2 regions of the Caballeronia sp. TF1N1 genome follow, and region 2 is predicted to be linked to the other one. Evidence: predicted binding sites of a transcription regulator. Region 2 holds the regulator's gene; the other holds the start of a gene.
What was found. Region 2 encodes FliA, which starts transcription of late flagellar genes. Its sites were predicted from a motif close to CTAAAGTTTNNNNNNNNNNNGCCGNTA; they were not measured.
Positions count from the first base shown of each region.

Region 1: motA (flagellar motor stator protein MotA) is a predicted target of FliA. The motif match lies at 4,689-4,715, and genes of this name have one in related genera.

Region 1 is NZ_CP084626.1:116,866-124,859, forward strand. Features, by position in the region: gene LDZ28_RS00545 (Cof-type HAD-IIB family hydrolase) at 1-310, shown strand, start outside; gene LDZ28_RS00550 (PXPV repeat protein) at 721-1,005, opposite strand; gene aqpZ (aquaporin Z) at 1,304-2,023, opposite strand; gene LDZ28_RS00560 (glycosyltransferase family 4 protein) at 2,275-3,339, opposite strand; gene flhD (flagellar transcriptional regulator FlhD) at 3,989-4,312, shown strand; gene motA (flagellar motor stator protein MotA) at 4,762-5,622, shown strand; gene motB (flagellar motor protein MotB) at 5,639-6,622, shown strand; gene LDZ28_RS00580 (response regulator) at 6,700-7,080, shown strand; gene cheA (chemotaxis protein CheA) at 7,144-7,994, shown strand, end outside.
Region 2 is NZ_CP084626.1:2,851,509-2,859,502, forward strand. Features, by position in the region: gene LDZ28_RS13395 (acetyltransferase) at 1-247, shown strand, start outside; gene LDZ28_RS13400 (arylamine N-acetyltransferase) at 249-1,088, shown strand; gene LDZ28_RS13405 (aromatic ring-hydroxylating dioxygenase subunit alpha) at 1,113-2,096, opposite strand; gene LDZ28_RS13410 (diguanylate cyclase) at 2,300-3,394, shown strand; gene LDZ28_RS13415 (RNA polymerase sigma factor FliA) at 3,489-4,220, opposite strand; gene LDZ28_RS13420 (MinD/ParA family protein) at 4,239-5,159, opposite strand; gene flhF (flagellar biosynthesis protein FlhF) at 5,152-6,936, opposite strand; gene LDZ28_RS13430 (thiamine pyrophosphate-binding protein) at 7,341-7,994, shown strand, end outside.

The DNA.
Region 1 (7,994 bases), 260 kb from region 2:
GCTGTACGTCACCTATTCGCTGCCCGACTGTCTCGAGGTGATGACTTCGGATGTGTCGAAGGGACGCGCGCTGCGCTACGTTTTGCAGCGACTGGATATCGATCCCGCGCAATGCGTCGCGTTTGGCGACAACATGAACGACATCGATCTGCTCGAAACGGCGGGGCATCCGTTCATGATGAACAACGCGAATCCCGATCTCATCAAACGGCTGCCGGATGTACCGCGTATTGGCAACAATTTCGAGGCGGGTGTCGCGCATCAGTTGCGTAAGCTTTTCGGGATTCGCGACGAAATTGCGGGTGCCTGACCTGTTGATGGAGCGTGCGGGGCGGCGGTGGCTCGTGCTGTGACTTCAACTGCCATCGCAACTGCGGAGGCAACGGCGACCGCGAGTGCCATCGCAATTGCGAAGGCGACTGCCACCGTAAGTGCGACTGCGACTGCGACTCCAACTGCCAACGCAACTGCGACGGCAATGGCGACCGCGAGTGCCATCGCAACTGCGAAGGCAACTGCCACCGTAAGTGCGACTGCGACTCCAACTGCCAACGCAACTGTGACGGGCAACGGCGACCGCGAGTGCCATCGCAACTGCGAAGGCGACTGCCACCGTAAGTACGACTGCGACTGCCACCGTAAATGCCACCGCGACTGCCGCCGTAAATGCCACCGCGACCGCCACCGCAGCTCCGGCAGCCGCAACCGACTGCGCCATTCTTATCCGCGACGTCCCCAGCCATTGTGATTGCCGTTGTCATGCCAGCCGGCGCGATTCCATCGGCCATTGTCGTGGCCGTAGTTGCCATGCCAGCGCGGTTCCTCATGACGATAATAAGGTCCGCCATACACCGGCGCCGGGCGCACATAAACCGGAGCCGGCGCCACATACGCGGGTGCGCCGAGCGAAACGCCGATGTGAAGATCACTGTGGGCCTGAGCCGCTCCAACCGCACCGATCGCGAGGCCGGCAGCTACGAGCATGTGGGTGACGATGCGCTTCATGGTGTTCTCCTTTAGAGCGACGCGTGTCGCATGAGTCCAATGTAAGCGCCGCGCGTCTTACAAGCCTCGACGAGTTGTTACGGTATGAAAGCGCGTCGTAAAGACAATGAAGCAAGCCGGAGCCTTGTCCAGCAAGGCTTTCAAGCAAGGGAACGGCGCGCCGAACGAAGATAGTAAGCATGCTTCGTAATTGTCCATTACATTTGTCTCGCCGCTTTAATCTAAGAGCACAGAATTCGCGCTGGAAAAGCAAAACGGGCGCACGAGGCGCCCGTCTTTGAAGCATGATCAAACGTACTTAGGCAGTGATCAGTGCCTTTCTGCGTTCGCTCGTCAGGATCGGGTACACCACGCCTGCGACGATTGCACCGGCCAACGGCGCGATCCAGAACAGCCACAACTGGTCGAGTGCCCAGCCGCCGACGAACAATGCCGGGCCAGTCGAACGCGCCGGATTCACCGACGTGTTGGTGACGGGAATCGAGATCAAATGGATGAGCGTGAGGCACAGGCCGATGGCGATTGGCGCGAAGCCCTTCGGTGCGCGGTCGTCGGTGGCGCCGAGAATGACGAACAGGAAGAAGAACGTCATTACGCCTTCGCAAACCAGTGCCGCGAGCATCGAATAGTTGCCCGGCGAGTGCTCGCCGAAACCGTTCGCCGCGAAGCCGCTGGCAACCAGATTGAAGTCGGGATTGCCCGTGGCGATCAGCGACAAAACCCATGCGCCGAGCGTCGCGCCGATCACCTGAGCGATGATGTACGGACCGAGATCGCGTACCGGGAAGCGGCCCGCAACCGCGAGACCGATGCTGACCGCGGGGTTCAGATGGCAACCCGACACATGGCCGATGGCATAAGCCATGGTGAGCACGGTGAGACCGAACGCCAGCGAAACGCCAGCCAGGCCAATGCCGACATGAGGAAAGGCCGCGGCAAGCACGGCGCTTCCGCAACCGCCCAGCACAAGCCAGAAAGTACCGAAAATTTCAGCGCCGAGACGCTTCGACAATTGCATGATCCTGCCTTCGTGAAAAATATGAACAACCGTTGACAAAATGCAAGAAAGCTCAACTCCTCTTGCGCAGCGGAGTTTAAGCGCGATTCTTTGGCAAAACTGTCAAAAATGGTTGATTTGCAGTCAATTCACGCGATAACGGCAGAATCTTCGGAATATCCTTAGCGGGTTGAATTGGGCTCACACAATGAAAAACCGCCCGTTGTCGGGCGGTTGTTTTAAACGATACCTAAGGTCTAGCGCGTTGCATATCAGCCCACTGCGACCTGACGAAGCACCGGACGCTTGGCCGCCTGAAGCATGGCCGTGTAGCTATCGACGTAATTTTGCGCCATGGTCTTCGCGCTAAAACGGCGCTCGAACTGCGCGCGGATTTCCGTGCGCGATAGCTCATCTATCCGATGCAGCGCGCCCACTGCGCCTTGCACGTCTTCGCAGATAAAGCCGGTCACGCCATGATCGATCACTTCCGGCACTGAGCCGCGATTGAACGCGATCACCGGCGTGCCGCATGCCATCGCTTCGATCATCACGAGGCCAAAAGGCTCGTTCCAGTCGATCGGGAACAGCAGCGCCTTCGCGCCCGACAAGAATTCCGGCTTCTGCGCTTCATTGATCTCGCCGATGAACTCGACATGCGCCTGCGACAAGAGCGGCTCGATGGTCGACTTGAAATATTCCTGGTCGACCTTGTCCACTTTCGCAGCGATCTTCAGCGGCAAACCGCTTTGCGCCGCGATCTTGATGGCCAGATCGGCGCGCTTTTCCGGGCAGATACGGCCGAGGAACGCCAGGTATTCCGGCTTCTTGTGCGGCTGCGGCGTGAGCAAATCTTCAGGTAGACCGTGATAGACCGTGTTCAGCCAGTTCGCTTGCGGCAGCGGCGTGCGCTGATTGTCCGAGATCGAGATCACGTTCGCCTTCGTGAACGTGTTGAAGATCGGCTGGAGTTCAGGCAGGTCGAGACGGCCGTGCAGCGTCGTCACGAAAGGCGTGTCCATCTGCGTGAACAGCGGGAACGGCATGTAGTCGAGGTGGAAGTGCAGCACGTCGAATTCATGCGCGCGGCGGCGGACGGTTTCGAGCAGGAGCATGTGCGGCGCGAGCGCGTCGCGCACGGTCGGGTCGAGGCGCAGCGCGCGCGGCCAGGCCGCATCGAGAGTCGCCTTGGTTTGCGAATCGCCGCTGGCGAACAGAGTTACATCGTGGCCGAGGTCGACGAGTGCGTCGGTCAGATACGACACGACGCGCTCGGTGCCGCCGTAAAACTTCGGGGGAACTGCTTCGTGCAACGGTGCAATTTGTGCGATTCGCATAACGTGACTCTCCTGTTATTTAAGGCATTGCAGTCACGCTCCGGTCGAGCGCTCGACGCATGCCGTTCGGGCGGGCCGCGTTCGTGTAGAAGACGCCGCCCGAGACTGGCCCGGACAAGAAACTGTTCAACCGGGTTATCCCTTACTGCTCATTATCGGGATCGAGCGCGGCATTACACTTCATTTTTCAAACGCTTAACCTTGTTACAGCGCGAAACAACGGCTGTTACGAAGTCAAAAAGCGCATCGATATCAATGACGTAGACGAATTCGACGCACGCAGGGCATTGCCGCGAGGCATTGAAGTAGCACGAATCGGGCCTAAGGCATATGGGCCGGTTCTGCGCATGGCACGGAGCGAATCGTGCTCGGGGCATTTCAAGTCAGATGAGAAGCAGCCGATAGTTGAGTTTTGTGCTCCCGATTCGCTCAGACAGCCGTTCAACTATTTCGCGTAGGAATTTTTCTTACACGACGTCGCGGGCTTTTCCGTCCGTAAATCGGTCGATTTATCCGATTGGCGCGCGCTCGAAGCCTCATCGACAATCGAATCCACACCATGAGCGGGGCCGAATCGCCGCAATCCGGAGCGATCCGAGCAAACGTTTCCCGCACGGCCTGACGAGCCGGGTACCGATTCGGGGAAAAGATGACGGCCAGCACAACCACCACGCTCACGGAGATTCGCGAGCTTAATCTCGCGTACTTGCTTCTGGCGCAGCAGCTATTGCTTGCGGACCGCGCTTCGGCCATGGCTCGGCTGGCGCTTTCGGACGACGTGGCGCAGTTACTGGCTTCGCTTTCGCCCGCGCAGGCGGTGAGGGTGGCGTCGTCGAGCCATTTGCTGTGCCGCTTTCGCTTCGACGATCACGCCATCCTTTCTTCCCTCGACGAAAAGGACAAAAGCGCCGCGCCGGACGCGACCCTCCTCGCGGATGCATTGGCGATAGAAGCCGGCTCATCTGCGCGTTGATTCGAGCTGATCACGGCGGCGTTTGCGTTCCACGCTCACAGCGCTGACCGAACGCAACGGCGCGCAGCCGGCATGAACCGATCAGACGAGCGGCCGCCGTGCCAACACCTCGTAAGTTGGTCGGCATACGTCTGCGGCCCATGACAGGCGACCCATGCAGTGAGCCGCCTCGCTGCCAGATCGACGCACGTCTCGCGGTCAACTCGCCTTCTACCACGAACAACTGGCTTATCGCGAAGAGCTATACGCCGCCGTTGCGCGCACGAAAAGGCACTCGCACCGTAGCTTCCCCGCGCGCCATGCGCCATTGCGCCGCATGTCGTCAGAGCCCCATCCCACGCGGGTTCTAGCGTTTGCCTCACCTCCCGGTCATGCACCAAAGTTTTCCCTTGCCGTGCCGTAAACCCACATAACGGCGGTCATCCCGCAACTACCTTGAGGACTCGACTGTGCTGATTTTCGTTGGAACGCTCGTGACATTGCTGTCCGTATTCGGCGGTTACGCGCTCGAAGGCGGCCACCTTGGCGCGCTCGTGCAACCGGTCGAAATCTTGATGATCGCGGGCGCGGGTGTCGGCGCATTCATCCTCGGTAACGGCATCAAGACGATCAAGTCGACGCTGCGCGTCATTCCCACGCTGTTCAAGGGCTCCAAGTACAACAAGGATGTGTACATGGAACTGATGGGTCTGCTCTACGTCCTGCTCGCCAAGGCGCGCAAAGAAGGCACGCTCACCCTCGAAAGCGATATCGACGATCCCCATAAAAGCCCGATCTTCGGTCAGTACCCGAAGATTCTCGCGGACGAGCACATCGTCGAATTCCTGACGGATTATCTGCGGCTGATGGTCGGCGGCAACATGAACGCGTTCGAGATCGAAAGCCTCATGGACGAGGAAATCGAGACGCATCACGCCGAAGGCGAAGCGCCCGCACAAGCGCTGCACAAAGTGGGCGACGCCATGCCCGCGTTCGGTATCGTCGCGGCCGTCATGGGCGTCGTGCACACGATGGCTTCCGCCGATCAGCCGCCCGCGATTCTCGGCGAGATGATCGCGCAGGCGCTCGTCGGCACCTTCCTCGGCATTCTGCTTTCGTATGGCTTCATCGGCCCGCTCGCGGGCGTGGCGGAGCAGCGCGTGGCCGAGCAGACCAAGATGTTTCAGTGCATCAAGGTGACGATCCTTGCGAGTCTGAACGGCTATGCGCCCGCCATCTCGGTGGAGTTCGGCCGCAAGGTGCTGTTCTCGACCGAGCGCCCGTCGTTCTCCGAACTGGAAGAACACGTGCGCCGCGTCCGCGCGAAGTGAAGCGAGGAACGACGCCATGAGCTCACCCGACAAAGACCGGCCAATTTTCATCAAGCGTATCGTCGCGGGCCGCAAGGGACATCACGGCGGCGCGTGGAAGCTCGCCTACGCGGACTTCATGACCGCGATGATGGCGTTCTTCCTGCTCATGTGGCTTCTGAGTTCGACTTCGCCGGTGCAACGACGCGGTATCGCCGAATACTTCAACACGCCGCTCAAGGCCGCGATGGTCGGCGGCAAGACCGTCGGCATGGACTCCAGCATCATCATGGGCGGCGGGCGCGATCTGTCGAGCCCCGAGCCCGGCACGGTGCGCACCACCGAAGGCAATACGCCGTTCGCGGTGCGTTCGTCGGCAAGACCCGATGAAGCCGCGTTGAGACAAGCCGAAGGCGAGATCGAACGCCGCGAGCAAGAGCGCCTGCACGACCTCCAGGTGAAGCTCATGTCGGCCGTCGAGGCCAACCCGACCTTGCGCCAGTTCAGGCAGCAGATACGCATCGATTCGACCCAGCAGGGCTTGCGCATCGAGATTGTCGATACCCAGAAGCGGCCCATGTTCGCGCTCTCCAGCGACTCAGTGCAGCCGTACATGCGCGACATTTTGCGCGAGATAGGCAAGACGCTGAACGACGTGCCCAATCGAATAGTCGTGCAAGGACATACGGATGCCGTGAAGTACGCCGGCGGCGACAAGGGCTACAGCAACTGGGAACTGTCGGCGGACCGCGCGAACGCGTCGCGGCGCGAGCTGATCTACGGCGGCATGGACGAAGCGAAGGTGCTGCGCGTGCTCGGGCTTGCATCGACGCAGAACCTGAATCGCAAGGACGCGATGGACCCGGAAAACCGGCGCATCAGCATCATCGTGCTCAACCGGCGCGCGGAGAGCGCCATGTTGCGCGACGACGGCGCGCCGCCCGCGACATTCGACAACGCGGCGGGCGCGGCTCCCGTGCTGGACAAACTCGCGCCCGTATTCCAAGCGCGACCGCAATAAAAGCGAAATCCGCGCGAAAGACTCTCAAGACTCCACACGTTTTAGCCGTCAACCCGGCAAGACCGCAAGAGACACACATGATCAAGAACATTCTGGCAATCGACGATTCCGCCGCCATGCGGCAGATTCTCTCCGCCACGCTGACGACGGCGGGCTACGAAGTGACCGTCGCGTCGGACGGCAACGAAGGGCTCGAATGGGCGCTCGCCGAGCGTTTCGATCTCGTCCTGACGGACCAGCACATGCCCGGCAAGAGCGGGCTCGATTTGATCGCGGAGTTGCGGGTGAATCACGCCTACCAGGCAACGCCGGTGCTCGTGCTGACGACCGAGGACAGCGAAGCGTTCAAGGACGCGGCGCGCGCGGCGGGAGCGACCGGCTGGATTCAGAAGCCGCTCGATCCCGAGCTCTTGACCGAGTTGGTGGCGGCACTGTCGGAACCCGAAGAGCAGCACTGAGCAAGACGAAGCAAACCTCGACCGAATAACGCGACTGAACAGCATTTCTGCGGTGACTCAAGCATGACACTCGACATTACCCAGTTCTATCAGACCTTCTTCGACGAAGCAGACGAACTGCTCGCGCAGATGGAGCAGCTGCTGCTCGTTCTGGACATTGCGAATCCCGATCCGGAAGACCTCGCGGCGATCTTTCGCGCGGCGCATTCGATCAAGGGCGGCGCGGCGACCTTCGGCTTCACGGCGCTCACGGAAACGACGCACATCCTCGAATCGCTTCTGGACCGCGCGCGCAACAACGAACTCGTTCTGCGCCGCGACATGATCGATACCTTCCTCGCGACGAAGGACGTGCTCTCGGACCAGCTCGCCGCGTATCGCGCGAGCGCCGAGCCGGATGCGGCCGCGGCGGCCGCGATCTGCGCGAAGCTCGAGCGTCTGAAGCACGAAGACCCGGAAGCGCCGGCGGCACCGGTGATAGAAGAAGCCGCCGCCGTCATCGAGAAGGCGCAACAACACGAACCCGCCTACGAAGGCCCGAACGCTCCGCCCGCGCATGTCATCGCGCAGGCTGCGGAAGCGATCGAGGACGACGGCACGTGGGACGGCGCGTTCGAAGTCACGGACGGCGCACCGATTGCAGGAACCGCTGCGGCAGCATCGGCAGCGGAAGCAGGACCCCACCTGAAAATTACGCTACGGGGGGTGGGCGAGAAGGACCTGGCGACTTTGACCGAGGAGCTGGGTAACCTGGGAAGTATCGTCGGAGAAAAGAAGACTGACGCCGAACTCGTGCTTTGGCTCGAGTCGGACGTGAGCGCCGACGACATCGTGGCCGTGTGCTGCTTCGTGATCGATGAATCGCAGATCGGAATCGGCCGTGGCAATGCGGCGGATCAGTCGGCGCAGTCGCC
Region 2 (7,994 bases):
CAGCGTGGCGCATGACACGTCTATCGGCAGCTACACGCAGATTTGCGGTGCATGCCAACTGAACGGTCACGTCAACGTGGGAGAGGAAGTGTTTATCGCGAGCAGCGCGACGCTGCTGCCGAAGTGCAACGTCGGCGACCGCGCGTATGTCGGCGCAGGCAGCGTGGTCTTGCGACGCGTGAAGGCGCGTACCAAAGTGTTCGGCAATCCGGCGATGGTCATCGGCGAAATGGGCAACGAGCGTTGACATGGCACGCGTTAAAACGGCCGCGCGGCTTGAACACATCGACGGTTATCTGTCGCAGCTCGGCTTTCGCGCCAGCCCCGAGCCGACGCTCGCCACGTTGCGAGCCTTGCAGGAACGCCACACCCGCCGCTTTCCGTTCGAAAACCTGTCGACGCTCTTGCGGGAGCCTACGTCCATCGACGTGGCATCGCTCGAACAAAAGATCGTGCTCGGCGGGCGAGGCGGTTACTGCTACGAGCTCAACCTGCTTTTTCTCGCATTGCTCAGGCAGTTGGGATTCGACGCGCGCGGCCTGACGGGACGCGTCGTCATGGGCGGCCCGGAAACCGCGTGGGCGCCGCGAACGCATATGTCGATTCTCGTGACGTTTGGACCGGGCGACGACTACATCTCGGATGTGGGCTTCGGCCGCATGGTGCCGACGACTCCGCTGCGGCTCGATACGGATGCCGAGCAAACGACATCGCTCGAACGTTTCAGGCTGCTGCAACGCGAGGCCGGTTACGTGCTTCAGGCGCGGATAAACGGCGTCTGGCGCGCGCTATACGTATTCGACTTGCAACGTCAGGAACAGATCGACTTCGAGATAGGCAACTGGTTCATCTCGACGCATCCGGCGTCACCGCTTGCGTCGCAATTGGTCGTTGCGCGCACGGACGAGGGAAGACGCAAGAGTCTCGTCGATGGCAACTACGGCGTCCATCATCTCGATGCGGTCGCCGAGCGCCGTCAGATTTCCTGCACCGACGAACTGCTGGCCGTGCTGCAAGACGAGTTCGGCATCCGCCTGCCCGGCGGCGACTTGACGAACTTGCTGGGTCGACTCATCAAGCGCGTTTGATGCGGTGGCTTACCGGCCATCGAATCACGCGCTCGTCGTCCCCCACCCAAACGCCATTCCCGCCAACCATCTCCGATACGCCACCGACATCCGGTCGCACTTCTGATGCAACTCCGCATCGAGCGCGAGCGGCAGCAGCTTCGGCCATTGCGACTCCACGATCGGCGTGTCCTGCAGCAGAATCTCCATATTGAAGTCGTACAGCTCCTCGTCGCTGTGCGAAGTCTCGTCTTCGTGAATGGAAACGAGCCACGCGCGGGTCTCGGTCTGCGTCACGGGCGACGCCACCAGCATGATATGCAGTGCGCCCATTGCCCCCGACGCCATCTTCGTGAGACTCGCAACCAGCGGCCGCTTCACGCGATAAACGTAATCCATCATCGCGCCGCCCTGCCCCGGCAAACCCGCCGGCTGCCAGAAACGGCACTGGCGCGCTTCGAGTCCGTCGGCGCTTTCCACGACTTCATAGTCCGGCACTTCGGTATGCGCATCCTCGCCGAGAATGCCCACGTGCACGAACGAAAAGTGCGCCATGTCCAGGAAGTTTTCGACGACACGCGGCGCGGATGACTTCACCGTCTGCGGCGCAAGGTTGATGCGCCGTCCGCCCGGAATGGCGGCTTCGGGAAAGAAATCGAGCGCGTGCGCGGGCTCGCCGAAGCACATCCACACGACGCCGTATTTCTCCTCGGCGACGAACGCGGTGGCGCACGCGCGTTTCGAAGGCCGAAGCGACGGATTCGACGGAATCAGCACGCACTGACCAAGCGTGTCGTAGCGCCAGCCGTGATACGGACACGCGAGCTGATCGTTCGTCACCGTGCCCAGCGACAGTTGCGCGCCGCGATGCGGACAGTAGTCACGCCAGACATGCGCCACGCCTTCGGCATCGCGCCAGACGACGATGCGCTCATCCGCGACGATGAACGCTCGCGTCGAACCCGCCGGCACGTCATCGCCATTACAGACCGCCAGCCATTCGCCAGCGAGAGAAAAGTCGTCGCTCATAGCACTGAAGCATCCGCAGAAAACGCCGTTAATCATCTGTCCGAGATGCGTTCTTACACGATTCACAGCAGCTTGGCAAAACGTTGCAAAATACCAGTCGTCGAAGACGAACATCGCGACGGGGCCGCAATAAGACAGAAGCGCGACAGCAAAGACACGCGCAAAAGACCATAACAGCAAGAAATCACCACCAGGGGTTCGGTATGGAGCAGGCGCATCAACCGGCACGCCGGGCCTATGCCTTCGCATGGTCCGGCAACCGGAATCCCGAACGCGAGCAAGCCATGCTGCGTATCGGGATGGGAGCGGCAGTTCTGCTGGCTTATGCGGTGTATGCGTGGCGGCACCCTTCGGCCAACGCGTCGCTGATCACGCGGTTGATCGCGCTCTACGTGTCCTACGGTGCAATCACACTATTGCTCGTCAGCCGGATGATGGCGCTGTCCAACGTCCGGCTCGTCATCACCACTATCCTCGATCAGGCGTTGCTCGGCGCCATGCTCTTTCTCTGCGGCACGCTCGCCTTGCCGCTGCTGTGGGTGGTGTTCTGGTTTCTGATCGGCTCGGGATGCCGCTACGGCAAGCGCACGCTCGCCATTTCGTGCGCGATGGCGCTCGTCGCGATCGTCGCGCTGGCGTTGTGGCAACCGTGGTGGGTGGCAAACCGCGCCGCCGCGCTCGGGCTCGCGCTGAGCGTGCTGGGCGCGTCGGTGTATCTGAGCGTGCTGGTCGACAGGCTTGGCAGCGCGAATCGCGTGCTGGCGCGGCAGGCATCGACGGACCCGCTCACGGGCCTCTATAACCGTTACGCGCTCGAACAAACCGTGAATCGCGCGATGTCCGCGCCCGAAGCCGCCGACGCGAATACCAGCGCACTGCTACTGATCGATCTCGACGGCTTCAAGGGCGTGAACGATACCTACGGTCACGCGGTCGGCGACGTGCTGTTGCAGTCGTTCGCGCAATTGCTTGCACGGCGCATGCGCAAGACCGACACCATCGCGCGGCTGGGCGGCGACGAGTTCGTCGTGCTCGCGCGCAACATGCGCGATCGCAGCGCGGTGCTCACGCTCACCGATGGCATCCATTCGGCGCTCGCCGACCTCACGCTGGTGCAGGAGCGGCCAGTGAGCGTATCGGCGAGTATCGGCGCCTGCTTGCTGTCGAGCGCGGCAGAAGCGCATGACGCCGATATCACCGCCGTGCTGAGAGCCGCCGATCGCGCGATGTATCGCGCAAAGAGTCTCGGCGAAGGCAAGACGGTGTTCGCCGAGGCGCGCGACTTCGAGATGCATTGAGCCCATCCGCGCGCATTCGAGCGCCTTTGCAAAGGCAAAAGCAAAAAGCGCGCGGCCCCGGTTCGGGGCTTCGCGCGCCTCTACAACTCGGAACTCAAGCCTCGACGCTAGTCCACGACTGTTCCCGCAGCTTCGCACGCAAACGCGCCACGGCCTGGCTATGCAACTGGCACACGCGCGACTCGCTCACTTCCATCACCGCGCCGATTTCGCGCAGGTTGAGGCCCTTCTCGTAGTACAAGCTCATGAGCAGCTTCTCGCGCTCCGGCAACTTGTCGATGGCTTCGATCAGCGCGCCGCGCAGACTGTCGTCCAGAAGCGCCGACAGCGGGTCCGAACGATCGACGCAGTAACGGTCGAGGAACGGCTCGTCGTCCGCCGAGCGGTCGAAGTCTTCGTAATAGATCAACTGGCTGCCGTGCAAGTCCTGCAGCATCGACTGATACTCGTCGAGCGGCATCTTCATGTGCTCGGCGACTTCGGTCTCGCTGGCCGAACGGCCAAGGTTCTGTTCCACCTTGTGTACCGCCGACTCCACTTCGCGCGATGTCTTGCGCATGCTGCGTGGCAACCAGTCGTTGGCGCGCAACTCGTCGAGCATGGCGCCGCGAATACGCTGACTTGCGTAGGTTTCGAACTGGGCGCCCTGATCTTCCTTGTAGCGGCTAGCCGCATCGAGGAGGCCAATCATGCCGGCCTGGATCAGATCGTCGAGATCGACGCTCGCCGGCATTTTGGCGACGAGCTGGAGTCCGAGGCGGCGAACGAGCGGCGCATATTTCGTAAGCACGTCGGACTGCGAGAGTTTGCCTTGGGCGTTATACATCCTGTTCACCTTTCAATATCACATCGACGCCGTGCTGCTCATTGCATGATCGGAAAACGCCGCCGCTCGGTGCGCCGCTTTCCGTCCGCTTTCACCAGACTCGCCAACCGGAATGTGCGCGTCGTACTGGCTCGCTTCGTCGCCGCGCGAAAACGGCGCGGGACGCATCGGCCAGTGCAGCAGCTCGGCTGCGATGTAGCGGTAGTCGCGCGCCGCGGCCGTAGCCGGAAACGCTTCCACCGCACACCGAGAGAGCTCCCTCGCCCGAGCGACGCGCGCATCCTCGGACACATACCCTGCCTGCACGAGCGAAACGGCCAGATAACGGCTCGCGACACCCGAGAGGTTGTCGAACGCGACCGCTGCATCGGCTGCGTCCTGCACGTGATTCATCAGCACGCGGAACTGGCCGATCGCGTGGGCGTAGTGCAAGCGCTTCATGCACGCATACGCCTCGGTGATCGCCGACGCGGCTACCCGCGTCACTATCAGAAAGTCATGCGCCTGCGCCGCGAGCGACGAGAGCGCGCCATTACGATCGAGTTGCGCATCGATCAGCACGATATCCGCGGGGCCGTCGAGCAGCGCGCGTGCTTGCGCCGCATCGTGGCTGATACGTTCATCGCGCGGTGCGGCGATCAGCGAAAAACCCATCGGCGTGCGCACCGCGACATCCTGCAGTTCGCGACGGCCGGACATCACCGCCGAGAGCGCGCCCGCGCCATCCACACCCGCCATGCGGCTGACCGAGCCCGCGTTATGCCGCTCGTCGATGACGAGCACATCCTTGCCATGCACGGACAACGCCGCGCCGAGGTTCACTACCGCCGACGTGCAACCGATGCCCGCCGGTCCGCCCACTACAGCCACCACGCGAGAACTGGCGCGCGTCAGCAGCCTTCTCAGGCCTTCAGCCTGATCGAGCACGAACTTATCCAAAATGGACTCCATGCAGTTCGGTCGTGGCGCGTGCGGACAGTGCGGACAGAAGCGCCGGCACATCGTCGTCTTGCGGCACGAAAGGCGAGCCATCGCGCGGAATGCAGAACGCGCTCTTGATGAGGAAACGCTTGGTTGCGACGTACAAGTTCTCCGGCACCTTCTGACCGGTCGATACGTAATGCACCGGCAGCTTGTAGCGGATGACCGTATCGAGCACGCTGCCGAGGTTGGTCGCCTCGTCGAGCTTGGTCAGAATGCAGCCCGCGAGCGGCGGCTGGTCCGGCGCACTCTTGTAGGCCTGCACGACTTCGTTGAGCGTGTCGCCGTGGCTCGTGGCGTTCAGCAGCAACAAGCGTTGCACCGGCTGACCCGTGCCGCACAGCATCGCGATCTGGTCGGAGACCGTGCGATCGCGCTGGCTCATGCCGATCGTGTCGATCAGCACGATATGTTTGTTGCGCAGTTCGGAGAGCGCGAGTTGCAGGTCAGCGCCGTCCTTTACCGCGTGCACCGACACGCCGAGAATCTTGCCGAAGATGCGCAGTTGTTCATGCGCGCCGATCCGGTAGCTGTCCGTCGTCAGGAGCGCGACCTTGCTGGCGCCGAAGCGCATCACGCAGCGCGCCGCGAGCTTTGCCGTGGTCGTCGTCTTGCCGACGCCCGTCGGGCCCATCAGCGCGAACACGCCGCCGCGTTCCATCAACGCGTCTTCGCTCGGCATCACCGGCAGATTCGATTCGAGAACTTGCTGCACCCATTCGAGCGCGTTTTCCACGTTCTCCATCGACGGCATGTTGTCGATCACCATGCGCACGAGTTGCGCGGAGAAACCGGCGGCGAAGAGGCGCTTGGTCAAGGCCGAGTTGGTCGGGTTGCGGCGCTGGCGGTCGCCCCACAGCAAACCCGAGAAGTGCTCTTCCATCATCTCGCGCATCGACGAGAGTTCGTTCATCACCGTTTCGTTGACGACTTGCTCCATGCGCGTGCGGATGGCTTCGGTCACGACGGCTGCGGCATTAGCCGGCAAGCCTTCGAAATTGCCCGATGCGGCCGGCGCTTCGTCGGCGGGTTGCGGTGCTGCGTTGATCTTCTGTGCGGCGCGGCGTGCGGCGACTTGCGCGGCTTCACGCGCCCAGTCGGGCGTTTCGATCTTTGCGTGCGCTTGCGCGGCGGGTGCGGCAGGCGCGGCGGCAACCGGTTGCGCGGCGGCTTGTGCACGCGGCGCTTGCTGGCGCGGTGCGTCGGCTGCCTTGACCGATACCGGCACGCCCATGCCGCGTGCAATTGCGGCGGACGGCGTCAGCGGCCGGTTCGACGGCACCGAAGCCTGTTGCGCGATACGGCGCGCATGTTCGATCAACCACGGATTGGAATCGGCCATCGTGCGCGGTGCTTCCATGCGCTCTTCGTCGGCTTGCTCGTCGAAATCGTCGGCGTCGGCGGTGTTGCCGAAGACGGAGGAGAAAACATCGCCGCTGGCGTAGGGGTTCATCGGAGAGCTGGGAGCGGCGGCCTGCTGCTTCATCGCGGCGGCTGCGGCTTGTGCAAGCGCGGCGCGCGGCGTGGCGCTGGCGAACGGCGCGGCGGCGGCTTGTTCGCGTGCGGCCTTCGCGGGCGAGATCGAAGCGAGATCGCTATCCGCGACACCGACGATTTCCACCGATCCATCGTCGAGCGTGCGGTTGGACAACACCACGGCATCGGGTCCGAGCGCTTCACGGACCTGGCGCAGAGCGTCACGACTGTTCGCGCCGATGAATTTACGAATGTTCAAACTGGCCCCCGATGAGGATAAATGCAGCGATATTTGCGAGGCGAGCACCCTTTGGTTATTTCCGTGCCCGCTTTTCAGTGAAGCCATTATTGCGAAGATCACTTCGGGCCTATCGCTGGATAAAGGGTGTGAAAGAGGGGTATTTCGACTGATGGAAACAACCCGGCCGTGCGGATTGCGTCGCGCGTCATGCGGGAAAAAATGCCGGTCTGGCACGATCGACGCGACGGGACGAGAGATGTCGCTTGGCGGTTTGTCCGGCTGTGAGGCGCGCGGCGGCAGGCGCGTTGCGCGCCAAGGCGGCCGGACTGCATCAGCCAGAGTCCCATCCAGCGGCGTAAGCTACGGTCTGCGGCTCGAAACCCGGGCTCACCGATGCTCACTGACAAAGGAGACTTGTTCGCATGGCATCCGCTTCTCATGGCCAGACCACCGGCGCGCGTCTGGTTGTCGATGCGCTCGTTCATCACGGTGTCGAACGCGTGTTCTGCGTGCCGGGCGAGAGCTTTCTCGCCGTCCTGGATTCGCTGCACGACGAAACCAGCCAGATACAGACGATCGTCTGCCGCCACGAAGCCGGCGCGGCGAACATGGCCGAGGCGGTCGGCAAGCTGACGGGGCGTCCGGGCGTGGCTATCGTCACGCGCGGGCCGGGCGCGACGCACGCGTCCATCGGCGTGCACACCGCTTTCCAGGACTCGACGCCGATGATCCTGCTGATCGGCCAATGCGCGCGGGATCACATGGATCGCGAGGCGTTTCAGGAAATCGACTATCGGCGCATGTTCGGGCAAATGGCGAAGTGGGTCGCGCAAATCGACGATCCGCGCCGCGTGCCGGAGTATCTGAGCCACGCGTTCCATGTCGCGACGGCGGGACGTCCTGGCCCGGTCGTGCTGGCGTTACCCGAAGACATGCTGACCGAAGCGTGCGACGCGGCGCCGCCCGTGCCGCGCTATCAGCGCGTCGCGGCGGCGCCGTCGCAGGCGCAGATCGAGCGCGTGCGCGAACTGCTCGCCAACGCGAAGACACCGTTCGTGATCGCGGGCGGCAGCGGC